DNA from 2 places in the Xanthomonas hyacinthi genome. Region 2 is predicted to be linked to the other one. Evidence: predicted binding sites of a transcription regulator. Region 2 holds the regulator's gene; the other holds the start of a gene.
The links. Region 2 encodes FliA, which starts transcription of late flagellar genes. Its sites were predicted from a motif close to TAAAGTTTNNCNNNCNNNGGCCGATAA; they were not measured.

Region 1 (7,731 bases), 1.5 Mb from region 2:
CGCGGCGTGGACGCGAGCATCGATGCGGTCGGCTTCGAGGCCAAGGGCAGCAGCGTGGAAACGGTGATGGCCACGCTGAAGCTGGAAGGCAGCAGCGGCACCGCGCTGCGCCAGTGCATCGCCGCCACGCGCCGCGGCGGCACGGTCAGCGTGCCCGGCGTGTATGCCGGCTTCATCCACGGCTTCCTGTTCGGCGACGCCTTCGACAAGGGGCTGACCTTCAGGATGGGCCAGACCCACGTGCAGCGCTTCCTGCCGGAGCTGCTGCGGCACATCGGCGAAGGCCGGCTCAAGCCGAACGAGATCATCACCCATCGCCTGCGCCTGGCGCAGGCCGCCGACGGCTACGCGATCTTCGACAGGAAGGAACAGGACTGCCGCAAGGTGATCCTGACGCCGTAACTGGCGCGCCGCCGCACCCTCATCGGCGCTGCGCGCCACCTGCCCGCGAAGGGGCTGTAAGCCCCTCTCCCCTCGGGAGAGGGGTTGGGGTGAGGGTAGGGCGCGAAGCGTCTCGCCGAGTTGGGCGCACGAGGCTGCGCCCGCACCCCCCCGACCCGCCGCCATGTCCGTCTCATGACGGCGCCGACCCAGCGGCCTGCGCAGGAGGCGAGCGACGCCAGGGCAATGCGCATTCAGCCATGCACGCGGAACCGCGCGCGCAGCGGACATGCCTCGGGATAAGTTTTGTCCCGGGTTTGTTGCGGGACAGCAGCGGACCCGGATGCGGATCCGCGTTTGTCAAGAGGTGTCAAGTGCATTTGCTTATGTTTCAACCAGTTGGGCTACGGCGGCTGCGGTGCCACCGGCACCGACGTTGTCCACACGGGGTGTGGATGACTTCTGCATAAGGGTGTGGATAAGCCTGTCGCGGCCGCATGCCACAAGACTGTCAAGAGACGTGGCGAAAAATTAGGCAGGGCGATGTTCGGCGTCCGCATCCGCCCCGGCACGGGCGGCGACTCGCCGGCCGGCGGGACCCGGCAGCCCCCGCCGGGCCCCCGTGCCGCGACCTGGCGCCGCCGCCGTCGCAAACGAAAACCGCGCCATGCGGGCGCATGGTGCGGTCGGGCAGGCATGCCGCGCGGCGCAGGCTCAGGCAAGCATGCGCAGCTTCGGTTCGCGGTCCCACTGGCGGGTCTTGGCCGCCGCGATGAAGCCCTTGCCGTTGCCGGCATCGAGCACGCCGGCGTCCTTGACCACATTGCCGGCCTTCAGCAGCGGCTGCGCCCCGGCATCGGCGGCGATCGCCTTCAGATGCGCGAAGGCGTTGCCGACGAAATCGACCGCCGCCGCCTCCCTGCTCAGCTGCTTGCCGGCCGCGGCCGACAGCACCACCGCCACCGCGTCGAACACGAACGACGGGGTGCCGGCCAGCTGCCCGTCCGCGGCCAGCTTCTTGCCGTCGCTGAGCGTGGCCCCGCCCAGCTTCGGCGCCACGATCTTGACCGTGGCGCCGGCGTCGCGCGCGGCCTTCTGCAGGGCCTTCACCGTCGCCGCGTCGGACCCGTCGTGGACCAGGATGCCGATCGCGCGCCCCTGCAAGGTGTGCTTCATCTTGCCGATCAGTTGCAGCGCCGGCGACGGCGGCAGGTCCTGCGGCGGCAGCGCGGCCGGCGGCGCCGGCGGCAACGCCTCCAGGCCCAGGCCGTCGGCCACGCGCTGCGCCAGCGCCGGATCGATGTGGCGCAGGTGCCCGACCACCGCCGCACGCACATGCGCGGTCTCCACCTTGGACAGTTCGAACACCAGCGCCGAGGCGAGATGCGCCTGCTCCGGCTTGCTCTGGCTGCGGAAGAACATGCGTGCCTGGCTGTAGTGGTCGGCGAAGCTCGCCGCGCGCACGCGGCCCTTGCCGCCATCCTCGCTCGGCGTGGCGTGGCTGGGGAAGCCGCGCGCGCGCTCGCGCGGAGTGTCGTCCTGCAGCGAGCTGGGCTCGTAGGCGACGCGGCCCCTGGGCACGCCCATCTGCATGTGCCCGTCGCGCTGCAGGTTGGCGAACGGGCACTTCGGCGCGTTGATCGGGATCTGGTGGAAGTTCGGCCCGCCCAGGCGGCTGAGCTGGGTGTCCAGGTAGGAGAACAGGCGGCCCTGCAGCAGCGGATCGTTGGAGAAGTCGATGCCGGGCGCGATGTTGGCCGGGCAATACGCCACCTGCTCGGTCTCGGCGAAGAAGTTGTCCGGCCAGCGGTCCAGCACCATGCGCCCGACCATCTGCAGCGGCACCAGTTCCTCCGGGATCAGCTTGGTCGAATCCAGATGGTCGAACGGGAATTTGTCGGCCTCTTCTTCGGTGAACAGCTGCACGCCCAGCTCCCATTCCGGGAAATCGCCTTGCTGGATCGCCTCGAACAGATCGCGGCGATGGAAATCCGGATCGGCGCCGGCCAGCTTCACCGCCTCGTCCCAGACCGTGGACTGCAGGCCGAGCTTGGGCCGCCAGTGGAACTTGACGAAGGTGCTGTTGCCGTTGCCGTCGAGCAGGCGGAAGCTGTGGATGCCGAAGCCTTCGATCATGCGCAGCGAGCGCGGAATGGTGCGGTCGCTCATCGCCCACATGATCATGTGCAGCGATTCGGGGGTCAGCGAGATGAAGTCCCAGAACGTGTCGTGCGCGCTGGCCGCCTGCGGGAAGCCGCGGTCCGGCTCCATCTTCACCGCGTGGATCAGGTCCGGGAACTTGATCGCGTCCTGGATGAAGAACACCGGGATGTTGTTGCCGACCAGGTCCCAGTTGCCCTCCTTGGTATAGAACTTGACCGCGAAGCCGCGCACGTCGCGCGGCGTGTCCACCGAGCCGGCGCCGCCGGCCACGGTGGAGAAGCGGGTGAACACCGGCGTCTTCACCCCGACCTCGGTGAGGATCCTGGCGGTGGTGTACTTGGCCAGCGAGGCGGTCAGTTCGAAATAGCCGTGCGCGGCGCTGCCGCGCGCGTGCACGATGCGCTCGGGGATGCGTTCGTGGTCGAAGTGGGTGATCTTCTCGCGCAGGATGAAATCTTCCAGGAGCGTCGGTCCGCGCGGGGTGGCGCGCAGCGAGTTCTGGTTGTCGGCGATCGGGATGCCCTGGTTGGTGGTCAGCGGCGGATGCGTGCCGCCGGCGTGCTGGTGCAGTTCGTCGCCGCGACCGCGCTGGTCGGCGACGGCGCTGGTGTCGACGGGCGTGCTGGATTTGCTGGGCTTGCGAGGGCTGGCCATGGATGAGCGCTCCGGGGGATGAGGCGGATACGGCAGAAGGGATTCGCGCTGCGAACGGCGGCAGGATGCGCGCTTGGAGAGGGGTGTGAGGCGTCCGGCCGATGCTGTGCCGGCCGGCGTGAACGGTCCGTGCAACCTGTCCGAGCATGGCGTGAGGACGGCGTTGCGGCGGGCGCTGCAGATCGCACAAAGCGGGAAGGCGCGCGCGGCGCGCGTTCGCTGTGTCCGCGCGCTGCTTGCCGCTGATAGTCGCAGCCAGCCGGCCTCCGCCGCGAACCGCGGTCGTGCCTGCTGCGGCTGGCGTCGGCAACGCCGCCGCAGCGCCGCCACGCGCAGGCATTGCCGCTAAGCTGGGGCTACAGGACGGCGCCGCGGGGCCGATAGTGCGTTGCGCATCGATCCTTCGCAGGGGCTGCGAGCGTGGGGAGCGCGCAGCGGCAGCGGCCGATGCGGTGCGGCGTGGCGTGCGACGGAGACCGAACGTGTTCTTGCCTATCGTGGTCATCGGATTGGTGATCGCCCATGCGCTGGTCGCACAGGCGGGCGGCACCGGTACGCCTGCGGCGCAATGGTGCGGCCTGGCGGTGCAGGCCGTGGCGGTGCTGGCGGTGCTGCGCCGGTTGCGGCGTGCGCCGGCGGTGGACCGGATGCCGTGGCGGCTGCTGGCGTACGCGGTCGGCGCGCAGATGCTGTGGACCGACTGCAACCTGCTGGCGCTGCTGTTGCCGCAGCACGGCCCGCTGCTGCTGCAGCTGGGGGTGATGTTTTCCGGCTCGTCGATGATTCCGGCGCTGTTCCTGATCGCGCGCTCGTTCAACCGGCCGCAGCCGCGGCTGGTGGTGGCGCTGGATGCGCTGCTGGCGCTGGTCGGCGCCGGCCTGCTGTTTCTGCTGATCGACCTGGCGCTGTCGTCCAGCAACGGTTTTTCCGAACCCGACGTCAACCTGATCATCAATCACGCCGACGCGATGGGCCTGCTGCTCGCGTCGATGGCCACGCTGCGCCTGCTCGGCGCCGGCGGCTGCAGCCGCCGCCACTTCTATCTCAGCGCCAGCGCCTATCTGTGGGTCAACGCTGCGGTGGCGGCGCTGTACAACCGCATCGAACTGGGTGGGCTGCCATGGTGGGGCGGGTTGCTGATCGATCTGCCCAGCGCGGCGTTGGTGCTGGTGGCGTCGCTGCCGCGCGGCCGCTGGCTGCGCTGCGCGCGGCCAAGCCTGCGCGGCGCCGAGCTGATCGCCGCGTTCGCGCCGATCGCGTTCTCGCTGGCGGTGCTGTTACTGGCGATCAGCGTGTCGCGGGTGAGCTTCTTCTGGGGCATGGCCGCGGCCACCGCGGCGGTGGTGGTGTACGGGGTGCACGTGGCGTTGCTGCACAGCGAGCACTTGGAAATCCAGCGGCTGAGCCGCCTGGGCACGCGCCGCCTGCAGCAGCAGGTGGCGCGCGATCCGTTGACCGGCATCGCCAACCGGGTCGGCCTGGCGGCGCGGCTGCGCGCCCTGGACGGCGGCCTGGACTGTTCGCTGCTGATGATCGACATCGATTTCTTCAAGCAGTTCAACGACAGCCACGGCCATGTGCGCGGCGACGCCTGCCTGGTGGAGGTGGCCACCGCGCTGGCCGAGGCCTTGCCCGCGCAGACCGCCACGGTGGCGCGCTACGGCGGCGAGGAATTCGCGGTGGTGCTGCCGGACACCGTGGCCGACGCCGCATACGCGATCGCGCAGCGCCTGCTGGCGGCCATCGAACAGCGGCAGATCCCGCACCCGGCCAGCCCGCTGGGCGTGGTCACGGTCAGCATCGGCATCGCCACCCACCCGGCCAGCGCCGAGGCGGCGATCGATCTGCTGCACCACGCCGACGCCGCGCTGTACCGCGCCAAGCGCAATGGCCGCAATTGCTGCGCGCATGCGCTGGATGCGGCGGCGGATGCGCAGGGCGTCGCTGCGCCGGGTTGAGGGCGCGCGGCCGGGCGCGGCGCGTGCCGCGTTCGCGCCGGCATCGCCATGGCGCAGCGCCGGCCCGCAAAAAAAACGCCAGACCCGGCGTGCGGGGCTGGCGTGGCGATGTGCGGCGGACGCAAACGGCGGGCTTACGCCACCACGTCGTCCTTGTACGCCTCCACCGGGATGCACGCGCACATCACGTGCTTGTCGCCGTAGACGTTGTCCACCCGCGCCACCGGCGGCCAGTACTTCTGCTGCCGCAGCGTCGCCAGCGGGAACGCGGCCAGCTCGCGCGGGTAGGCATGCGTCCACTCGCCGGCGGTGACCTGCGCGGCGGTGTGCGGGGCATGCTTGAGCGGGTTGTCCGCGCGGTCCAGGCGGCCGTCCTCGATCGCGGCGATCTCCTCGCGGATCTGGATCATCGCATCGATGAAGCGGTCCAGCTCGTGCAGCGATTCGCTTTCGGTCGGCTCCACCATCAGCGTGCCGGCGACCGGGAAGCTCAGCGTCGGGGCGTGGAAGCCGAAGTCGATCAGGCGCTTGGCCACGTCCTCGGCGCCGATGCCGGTGCTCTTCTCCAGCGGGCGCACGTCCAGGATGCACTCGTGCGCGACCAGGCCGTTGCGGCCGGTGTACAGCGTCCTGTAGTGCGGAGCCAGGCGCCTGGCGATGTAGTTGGCGTTGAGCAGCGCGACCTGGGTGGCCTTGCGCAGGCCGGCGCTGCCCATCATGGTGATGTACATCCAGCTGATCGGCAGGATCGAGGCACTGCCGAAGCTGGCCGCGCTGACCATGCCGACGTCGCCTTCGCCGCCCAGCGTCTTCGGCAGGTACGGGGCGAGATGCGACTTCACCGCGCACGGGCCGACGCCCGGGCCGCCGCCGCCATGCGGGATGCAGAAGGTCTTGTGCAGGTTCAGGTGCGACACGTCCGAGCCCCACTTGCCGGGCTTGGCCACGCCGACCAGCGCGTTCATGTTGGCGCCGTCGGTATAGACCTGGCCGCCATGCGCATGCACGATCTCGCAGATCGCCACCACGTCTTCCTCGAACACGCCGTGGGTGGACGGGTAGGTGATCATCAGCGCGGCCAGGCGCTCGGAGTATTTCTCCGCCTGGGCGCGGATGTCGTCGACGTCGACATTGCCGTTGGCATCGCACTTGGTGACCACGACCTTCATGCCGCACATCTGTGCCGAGGCCGGGTTGGTGCCGTGGGCGGACTCGGGGATCAGGCAGATGTCGCGGTGCGCCTGGCCGCGCGCGCGGTGGTAGGCGCGGATCGCCAGCAGGCCGGCGTACTCGCCCTGCGCGCCGGAGTTGGGCTGCAGGCTGACCGCGTCGTAGCCGGTGCATTCGACCAGCATCGCTTCCAGTTCGCCGATCAGCTGCGCATAGCCGGTGGATTGCTCGGCCGGCGCCAGCGGATGGATCGCGCCGAACTGCGGCCAGGTCACCGGGATCATCTCGGCGGTGGCGTTGAGCTTCATCGTGCAGCTGCCCAGCGGGATCATGGTGCGATCCATCGCCAGGTCCTTGTCGGCCAGCGCGCGCATGTAGCGCAGCAGTTCGTGCTCGCTGTGGTGGGTGTTGAACACCGGGTGCTGCAGGAACGCGCTGCGGCGCTTGAGGTCTTGCGGCAATGCGTCGGCAGTGGCCGCATCGAGCGCATCGACATCGGCGCTCGCGCCGAACAGCTGCGCCAGCGCGACCACGTCGGCGCGTGTGCTGGTCTCGTCCAGGCTGATGCCCACCGCCTCGCTGTCGATCGCGCGCAGGTTGATGCCGGCCGCGCGCGCCTTGGCGTGGATCGCCTCGGCGTCGATCGCCTTGACGTGCAGGGTGTCGAAGAAGCGCTCGCCGACGCTGACGCCGGCATTGCGCAGCGCCGCAGCCAGGATCGCGGCCAGGCGATGGGTGCGCCGGGCGATGCGGGTCAGGCCGTCGGGACCGTGGTAGACCGCGTACATGGACGCCATCACCGCCAGCAGCACCTGCGCGGTGCAGATGTTGGAGGTGGCCTTCTCGCGGCGGATGTGCTGCTCGCGGGTCTGCAGGGTCAGGCGGTAGGCGGGGTTGCCGGCGGCATCGATCGACACGCCGATCAGGCGCCCCGGCATCGAGCGCTTGTAGGCGTCGCGGCAGGCCATGAACGCCGCATGCGGGCCGCCGAAGCCGAACGGCACGCCGAAGCGCTGCGAGTTGCCGACCACGATGTCCGCGCCCCATTCGCCGGGCGCGGCGATCAGGGTCAGCGCGAGCAGGTCGGTGGCGACCGCGACCAGGCCGCCTTGCGCGTGCACGGCTTCGGCCAGCGCCTTGTGGTCGCCGAGCGTGCCGATCGACAGCTGGCCGACGCTGTCCGGATACTGCAGCAGCACGCCGAAGCACTCGGCCTGCAGCGCTTCCTCCGGCGTGCCCACGCGCAGCACGATGCCCAGCGGCTCGGCGCGGGTGCGCAGCAGTTCCAGAGTCTGCGGATGCACCGCGTCGTGCACGAAGAAGGTGTCGGACCTGGCCTTGGCCGAGCGCTTGGCCAGGGTCATCGCCTCGGCCGCGGCGGTGGCTTCGTCCAGCAGCGAGGCGT
Region 2 (7,731 bases):
GCCGAGCCGGTCGGCGATGCCGTCGAGCTGGCGCTGCGCGCGGCGCAGCTGCTCCTCGTCGCGCAGCGCGCCGGGCGCGCGCAGCGGCGAGGCCGAGGGCAGCCGGTTCGGGTCGGGCAGGGACAGCGCCGGGCTGGACTTGATCGGGGTCGGACGCGCGCCGCCCTGGCCCTGCATCAGGCGTTCGCCGACCTGCACCGGGCTCATCGTCCGCGGCGCGCCGCCGAAAGCGGTGCTCATCGCGTCGGCCATGACCCGGTACTTGGCCTCGTTGACCGTGGACAGCGCGTACATCACCACGAAGAAGGCGAGCAGCAACGTCATCAGATCGGCATAGGGGATGGCCCATGCCTCATGGTTGACGTGATCTTCGTGCTGACGCTTGCGGGCCATGGTCGTGGGGTCAATGCAAGAAGCCGGCCAGCTTCGATTCGATGTTGCGCGGGTTCTCGCCCTGGGCGATGGCGATGAGCCCCTCGATGATCATTTCGCGCTCGCCGCTGCTGTGCTTGATCACGCTCTTGAGCTTGCTGGCCATCGGCAGGAACAGCAGGTTGGCCGAGGCGATGCCGTAGATGGTGGCGGTGAACGCGGCGGCGATGCCGTGGCCGAGCTTGCTCGGGTCGGCGAGGTTCTTCATCACCGCGATCAGCCCCAGCACCGCGCCGATGATGCCCAGCGTCGGCGCATAGATGCCCATGCCTTCGAACACCTTGGCCGCGGCCAGGTCGCAGTGTTCCTGGCCGTCCAGGTCGATCTCCAGCATGTGCCGGATCGATTCCGGCTCCACCCCGTCGACCAGCATCTGCAGGCCCTTGCGCACGAACGGGTCGTTCTGCTGCTGCACCTGGTTCTCCAGGCCGAGCAGGCCCTGGCGGCGGGCGATGTTGCTCCACTCCATGATCTGCAGCAGCAGGGCCTGGCGATCGCTGGCCGGCGGACGCAGGATCCACTTGGCGATCTGGAACGCGCGCTTGAACACCGCCGGCGGGGTATGCACCAGGATCGCGGCGATGGTGCCAACGATCACGATCACGAACGCGGCCGGCGACCACAGCGCCGAAACGCCGGCGCCCTTGAGGATGCTGCCGCCGACCAGCGAGGCGATCGCCAGCAGCAAGCCAATGAGACTGAGTTTGTCCATGCAGGAACTATCGGCCGCGAGGGGAGGGACTTGATGGGGCGGCCGGGATTGGAGATTCGGGATTGGGGATTCGAGGCGGCCAGCCGTCGGCTGCGAGCTGCGGATCGGCGAGTGCGCGGCATCTCCCCAATCCCGAATCCCCAATCCCCAATCCCCAATCCCGGCTCTATCAGCTCTTCAACCCATCCACATCCAGGATCAGCGCCAGCCGGCCGTCGCCGATCAGGGTCGCGCCGGCGTAGCCGGGCAGGCCGCGCAGCGCACGCGGCAGCGGCTTGATCACCACTTCCTCGCGGCCGCGGACCTGGTCCACGACCAGGCCCATGCGCGATTCGCCGGCCTGCACCACCACCACGGTCAGCAGCGGCAGCTGCGGCGCCTCGATGTTCAACCACTGGCGCAGGTCCACCAGCGGCAAGGTGTGCGATTGCCGGTCGAGCACGGCGCGGCCGTCGAACCAGCCCAGCGAGCGGCGCGGCGCATGCAGCACCTCGACCACGCGCGCCAGCGGCAGCGCATAAACGGTGTCGCCGGCCTGCACCAGCAGGGTCGGCAGGATCGCCAGGGTCAGCGGCACGCGGATCAGGAAGCGGCTGCCGCGGCCCAGTTCGGACTGGATCTGGATCTGCCCGCTGAGTTCGCGGATGCGCGACTGCACCACGTCCATGCCGACGCCGCGGCCGGAGATGTCGGTGACTTCGGACTTGGTCGAGAAGCCGGGCAGGAACACCAGGTGCAGGCATTCCTCGGTGGTCAGGCGCGCGGCGGCTTCCGGATCGATCAGGCCCTTCTCGCGCGCCTTGGCGCGCAGCCGCTCCGGGTCGATGCCGGCGCCGTCGTCCTGCACCTCGATGCTGACGTAGTCGCCTTCCTGCTGCGCCGACAGGCGCACATGGCCGCTGCGCGGCTTGCCCGACGCCTCGCGCAGCGCCGGCGCTTCGACGCCGTGGTCGATCGCGTTGCGCACCAGGTGCACCAGTGGATCGGCCAGCGCCTCGACCAGGTTGCGGTCCAGTTCGGTGTCGGCGCCGATCAGTTCCAGCTCCACTTCCTTGTTCAAGGAGCGGGCGACGTCGCGCGCCACTTTCGGGAAGCGCGAGAACACCTTGCCGACCGGCTGCATGCGGGTGCGCATCACCGCCGATTGCAGGCGCGCGGTGGCGATGTCCAGGCTGCTGACCGCGCGGTCCAGTTCTTCGTCGCGCAGGCGCACGCGCAGGGTCTTGAGCCGGTTGCGCGACAGCACCAGTTCACCGATCAGATTGACGATCGCGTCCAGGCGCTTGGTGTCCACGCGCACGGTGTGTTCGGGTTCGGCGGCCTTGGTGGGCGCCGCCGCGGCCTTCGGCGCGGCCGGGATCGGGACTGGGGAAAGCTGCGGCTTGGCGCTGGGCGGGGCAGCGCCGTGCAGGTTGTCCAGCAGTGCTTCGAATTCGTCGTCGCTGATCATCTCGGGATCAGCGGATTGGGACGCTGCAGGCGCCGTGCTCTTTCCGAGTCCCGGCACCACCGCTGTTTCCTCGCCGCTGGTCGCGAACTGCGCGATCAGCTGCGGCGGCGCGCGCGGCGGTTCGCTGCCGCTGCCGAACGCGTCGAGCATCGACTGCAGGTAGTCCAGCGACTGCTGCGCGGCGTCGAAGTGCCGCGCCTGCAGCGTGGCCTGGCCGGCGCGGGCCTGGCCCAGGGTGTCCTCGGCGGCGTGGCACAGTTCGACCATGGCGTTGATCGCCAGGAACCCGGCGCCGCCCTTGAGCGTGTGGAAGCCGCGGAATACCGCGTTGAGCTGGTCGCTGTCCTCGGGCGCCTGCTCCAGCGACACCAATTGCTCGCCGAGCCGGTCCAGGATTTCCTGGGCCTCGATGATGAAGTCGGCAGCGATGTCGTCGGGGACGGCGCTCATCAGACTACAACCCCAGTCCGGACAGCAGGTCGTCGGCGTCGTTCTGCGACACGCCGTGGCGGTCCAGTCCGGCCAGCGCCGGGCCGGCCAGGCTGCCGTCGGGCTTCTTTTCCTCCTTCGGCGGCAGGCCGAGCGCGCCGAAGCCTTCGTGCACGCGGCGCACGATCCCGGCGACGCGGCGGATGATCTGCCCGGTCAGGTCCTGGAAGCTCTGCGCCAGGGCCATCTCGGTGAGGTTGTGGCGGATCTTGTCGAGGATCTCGCCCTGGTCGCCGGTCAGCCCGCCGGCACGCAGCTGTTCGGCCAGCGCGCGGCATTCCTCGGCCAGGTCCAGGGTGCGGTGGCTGGCCTGTTCGGTCATCGCCACCACGTGGTCCAGGCGCGAGCAGGCATCGTCCAGCTCGCCGGCTTCGGTGGGGACGGTAGGCAGTTCGCCGAGCGCCTGGCCCAGGTCGCGCGCCAGCCGGCTCAGGCCCTGCATCATCGGCCGCGTGCGCCAGGCAGCGAGCGTGTCGATTTCCTTGCGCCAGGCGGCTTCGTCGCCTTTTTCCAGTGCGTCCAGCGCACCTTGCAGGCGTTCGATCAGGGCGCTGCGTTCGGCGCTGGCTTGCATCAGGCGGTCGCTCCCATGCGTTCGAAGATCTTGCCCAGCTTCTCCTGCAGCGTCTGCGCGGTGAACGGCTTGATGATGTAGCCGTTCACGCCGGCCTGGGCCGCCTCGATGATCTGCTCGCGCTTGGCCTCGGCGGTCACCATCAGCACCGGCAGGTGCTTGAGCTTGTCGTCGGCGCGGATGTTGCGCAGCAGGTCGATGCCGGTCATGCCGGGCATGTTCCAGTCGGTGACCACGAACTCGAACGGTGCCGAGCGCAGCGCGGCCAGCGCACTGTTGCCGTCTTCGGCCTCTGCAGTGTTGGTGAAGCCCAGATCGCCGAGCAGATTCTTGACGATGCGCCGCATCGTCGAGAAATCGTCCACGATCAAAATCCGCATGTTCTTGTTCACCGCTAACTCCCTTGGGTCTTATTCTTCGTCTTCCAGGCCGGCGTCGGCCGCTTCGAACGCTTTCAAGCGCCCGCGCAAGCGTACCGTGGCCTGGCCGTGGATCTGGCAGACGCGCGACTCGCTGACACCGAGCACCGCGCCGATTTCCTTCAGGTTCAATTCCTGTTCGTAGTACAGCGACAGCACCAGCTGCTCGCGCTCGGGCAGCTGTGCGATCGCCTTGCCCAGTTCGCGGCCGAACTCGCTGCGCTCCAGCATCTGCTGCGGATTGGGCCCGCCCTTGGCGATGGTGTCCAGCTCGCCGTGGTCCTCGACCCGCGACTCCAGGCTCAGCACCTGGCCGCGCGCGGCATCTTCCATCAAGCGCAGGTATTCGGGAAGCGGCATGTCCATCGCCGCGGCCACTTCGTTGGCGGCGGCGGCGCGGCCGGTGCGCTGCTCGATCTTGCGGATCGCCGCGGCGGCGTCGCGGGCGCGGCGGTGCACCGAGCGCGGCACCCAGTCGCCGCGGCGGATCTCGTCGATCATCGAGCCGCGGATGCGGATCGAGGCGTAGGTCTCGAACGAGGCGCCCTGGTCGGCGTCGTAGCTGCGCGAGGCCTCGATCAAGCCGATCATGCCGGCCTGGATCAGGTCGTCGATCTCGACGCTGGCCGGCAGCCGCGCCGCCAGGTGGTGGGCGATGCGCCGCACCAGGTCCGCATGCTGGGCGATGTAGTCGTTGGAACTGTTGCGCTGCACGGCGCGGTAGTGGGCGGCGGCGTTCATGCGGCGACCCCCCGCTGGATGATCCGTTCGACGAAGAACTCGACGTTGCCGCGCGGCACCGTCGGCGCCTGCCAGCGCGAGGTGCGGCGGGCGATCTCGGCGATCGCCTGCGCCGACGGGCTGGACGGGTAGGCCTTGACCACCGGCTGCTGGCGCTGCACCGCCAGGCGCAGCCAGTCGTCCTGCGGCACGCAGCCCAGGTAGTTCAGCGACACGTCGCCGAGGAACTTCTCGCACACCCGGCTCAGCTTGTCGTACAGCAGGCGGCCTTCGTTGAGGTCGCGGACCATGTTGGCCACGATCTGCACCCGGTCCACGCCGCGTTCGCGCGACAGCACCTTGATCAGCGCGTAGGCGTCGGTGATCGAGGCCGGCTCGTCGCAGACCACCACCACCGCGTCCTGCGCGGCCTGGCAGAAGGTCAGCACGCTGTCGGTGATGCCGGCGGCGGTGTCGATGACCATGATGTCCAGCTCGCGCTGCAGCTCGGAGAACACGTTGACCAGGCCGACGTGCTGCGCCGCCGGCAGCTCGGCCATGTGCCGGCGGCCGGAGGCGGCGGGCACCACCATCAGCCCGTTGGGCATGTCGATCAGCACCTCTTCCAGGGTGCAGCGCCCGGCGACCAGGTCGGCCAGGGTGAACTTGGGGGTCAGCCCGAGCAGCACGTCGACATTGGCCAGGCCCAGGTCGGCGTCCAGCAGCAGGGTGCGCTTGCCCATGTCGGCCAGCGCCATCGACAGGTTGACCGAGATGTTGGTCTTGCCCACGCCGCCCTTGCCGCCGGTCACGGCGATCGTGCGCACCGGGCCCAGCGGTTCGCTGCGCGTTGCCGACAGGGGGAAGGCATTGGTCAGATTGGCGTAATCACGCGACGGCATGGTTCTGCTCCGGAGTACAGGGCTTATCGGCAGCGCGCCGCAAATCTTCAAGGCGCAATACCAGGCTGGCGGCGTTGGCGCGGTGCAGGTCGTCCGGCACGCGCTGACCATCGGTCACCCAGGTGAGGGGAAGCCGGTGGTCCGCGACCACCGACAGGGCACTGCCAAACCGCCCGGTTTCATCCAGCTTGGTCAAGATCACCCCCTGCGGATCGGCGCCGGCGAACCGGCGCACCACCTCGTCCAGGTCGGAGAAATGCGCGTTGGCAGGGAGTACTAGCAAGGACCGGACCACTCGCGAGGCGCGCAGCCAGTGCAGCTGCGCGGCCAGGGCGCGGTCGCGCTGGCCCATGCCGGCGGTGTCGATCAGCACCAGCTTGTAGTCGCGCAGGCGCTCCAGCAGCTGCTGCAGGGCGGCGTCGCTGTCAGCCTCGTGCACGGCGATGCCGAGCTGGCGGCCGTAGCTGTGCAGCTGTTCGCGGCCGCCGACGCGGATGGTGTCGGTGGTGACCAGGGCCACGTCGCGGGCGGCGTGGCGTTGCAGGAAGCGCGAGGCCAGCTTGGCGATGGTGGTGGTCTTGCCGGCGCCGGTGGGGCCGATCAGGGCGATCACGCCGCCTTCCTCGATCGGGTCCAGCGGGGCGATCGGCAGGTGTTTGGACAGCAGCCCCAGCATCAGCCCGCGGCCGCGGTGCAGCTCCAGGTCGGCGGGGATCTGCATGACCACGTCGCGGGTGAGGCCGCTGTCGAAGCCGTAGTCGTCCATCAGCTCCAGCGCCTGCGCGCGCACCGGCGAGCCGCGCAGGCGTTCGTCGGTGAGCCGGTTCATCTCGCGCTCGATCATCTGCCGCATCAGCGCCAGTTCGTCGCGCAGCTGAGTCAATTGTTCGTCGTTCTGCGTGGCCGGGAAGCTCGCCAGCGGTGCCGGGGTCGGCAGCGCCGGGATCCCGGCGCTGGCGGCAGCGGCGACCGGCTCGGCGCTGGGCGCGCTGGGCGCGGCGGCCGGGGTCAACGACACCGCGGCGATGTCCTGGAGCCAGGTCGGCACGGCGGAGGCGCTCGCGGCGGCACTGGCCGCGGCGGCCGGAGCGGCGAACGGACTGGGCAGCGGCACGCTGAGCGGCGCGTTGCGGAACACGTCCTCGGGAATGCGGAATTCGGCGAAGGGGGCGGCGGCGGCGGGAGCCGGGGCAGGGGCCTGCGGCGCGGCGGGCGGACGGGTCGGCGCGGGCGCGGTGCCGGCGGGCATCGCCGAGGCGGCGATCGCGGCGGGCTGGGTCAGCGCCCGCACCGGCGCGGCCTGCGCCATGCTCGCGGTGGTCGCCATGGCCGCGGCCGGGGAGCGGCGCTGGCTGATCGCGGCCATCATCGCCATCGCCGGGTTGCCCATGGCGCCGGCCTTGGCCGCGCGCGGCGCCGGATTGGCGGCCGACACCGGCCGCCGCGGCGCCGCTTCTTCCGGACGCACCGCGTCCAGCGCCTGCTGCACCAGGGCTTCGTCGTAGTTGCTGGCGGCGACGATCTCGATGCCCTCGTCGGTGCGCCGGTTGGACAGGATCACCGCATCCGGGCCGTGCTCGTCGCGCACCATGCGGAACGCGGTGCGCATGTCGGGGGCTACGAAGCGTTTGATCTTCATGGGTGAACGCCGGGAATAGTGAATCGGGAATGGGGAATGGATGCGATGCTTGCGCCGTTGCCTGGCGGGCTGCGATGTCGTGTCTTGGTTGTGGCGATCTTGCTCATTGCTCTCTCCGCTGCAGGGGCGATGTTGCGATTCCCCATTCCCTGTTCCCGATTCCCGTCACCTCAGCTGATCGTCCCGACCAGCTTCAGCCGCTTGTCTTCCGGAACCTCGCTGTAGGACAGCACCGACAGCGAGGGGACGCTGTGGCGGACCAGCCTGGCCAGCGCGGCGCGGACTTGCGCCGGGACCAGCACCACCGCCGGTTCGTTGCGCGCTTCCTGCTTGCTGACGCATTCGGCCAGGCTCTGGTGCAGTCGCTCGGCCAGACCGGGTTCCAGCGCGGCAC

Region 1: a site for FliA is predicted at 3,556-3,582, ahead of FZ025_RS22205 (GGDEF domain-containing protein). Genes of this name have one in related genera too.

Annotation. Positions count from the first base shown of each region.
Region 1 covers NZ_CP043476.1:933,573-941,303, reverse strand. The annotation lists gene FZ025_RS04395 (zinc-dependent alcohol dehydrogenase) at 1-402, shown strand, start outside; gene FZ025_RS04390 (catalase) at 1,096-3,198, opposite strand; gene FZ025_RS22205 (GGDEF domain-containing protein) at 3,681-5,156, shown strand; gene gcvP (aminomethyl-transferring glycine dehydrogenase) at 5,291-7,731, opposite strand, start outside.
Region 2 covers NZ_CP043476.1:4,343,268-4,350,998, forward strand. The annotation lists gene motD (flagellar motor protein MotD) at 1-393, opposite strand, end outside; gene FZ025_RS19060 (flagellar motor protein) at 404-1,144, opposite strand; gene FZ025_RS19065 (chemotaxis protein CheA) at 1,314-3,044, opposite strand; gene FZ025_RS19070 (protein phosphatase CheZ) at 3,049-3,657, opposite strand; gene cheY (chemotaxis response regulator CheY) at 3,657-4,049, opposite strand; gene FZ025_RS19080 (RNA polymerase sigma factor FliA) at 4,068-4,817, opposite strand; gene FZ025_RS19085 (MinD/ParA family ATP-binding protein) at 4,814-5,698, opposite strand; gene flhF (flagellar biosynthesis GTPase FlhF) at 5,685-7,337, opposite strand; gene flhA (flagellar biosynthesis protein FlhA) at 7,508-7,731, opposite strand, start outside.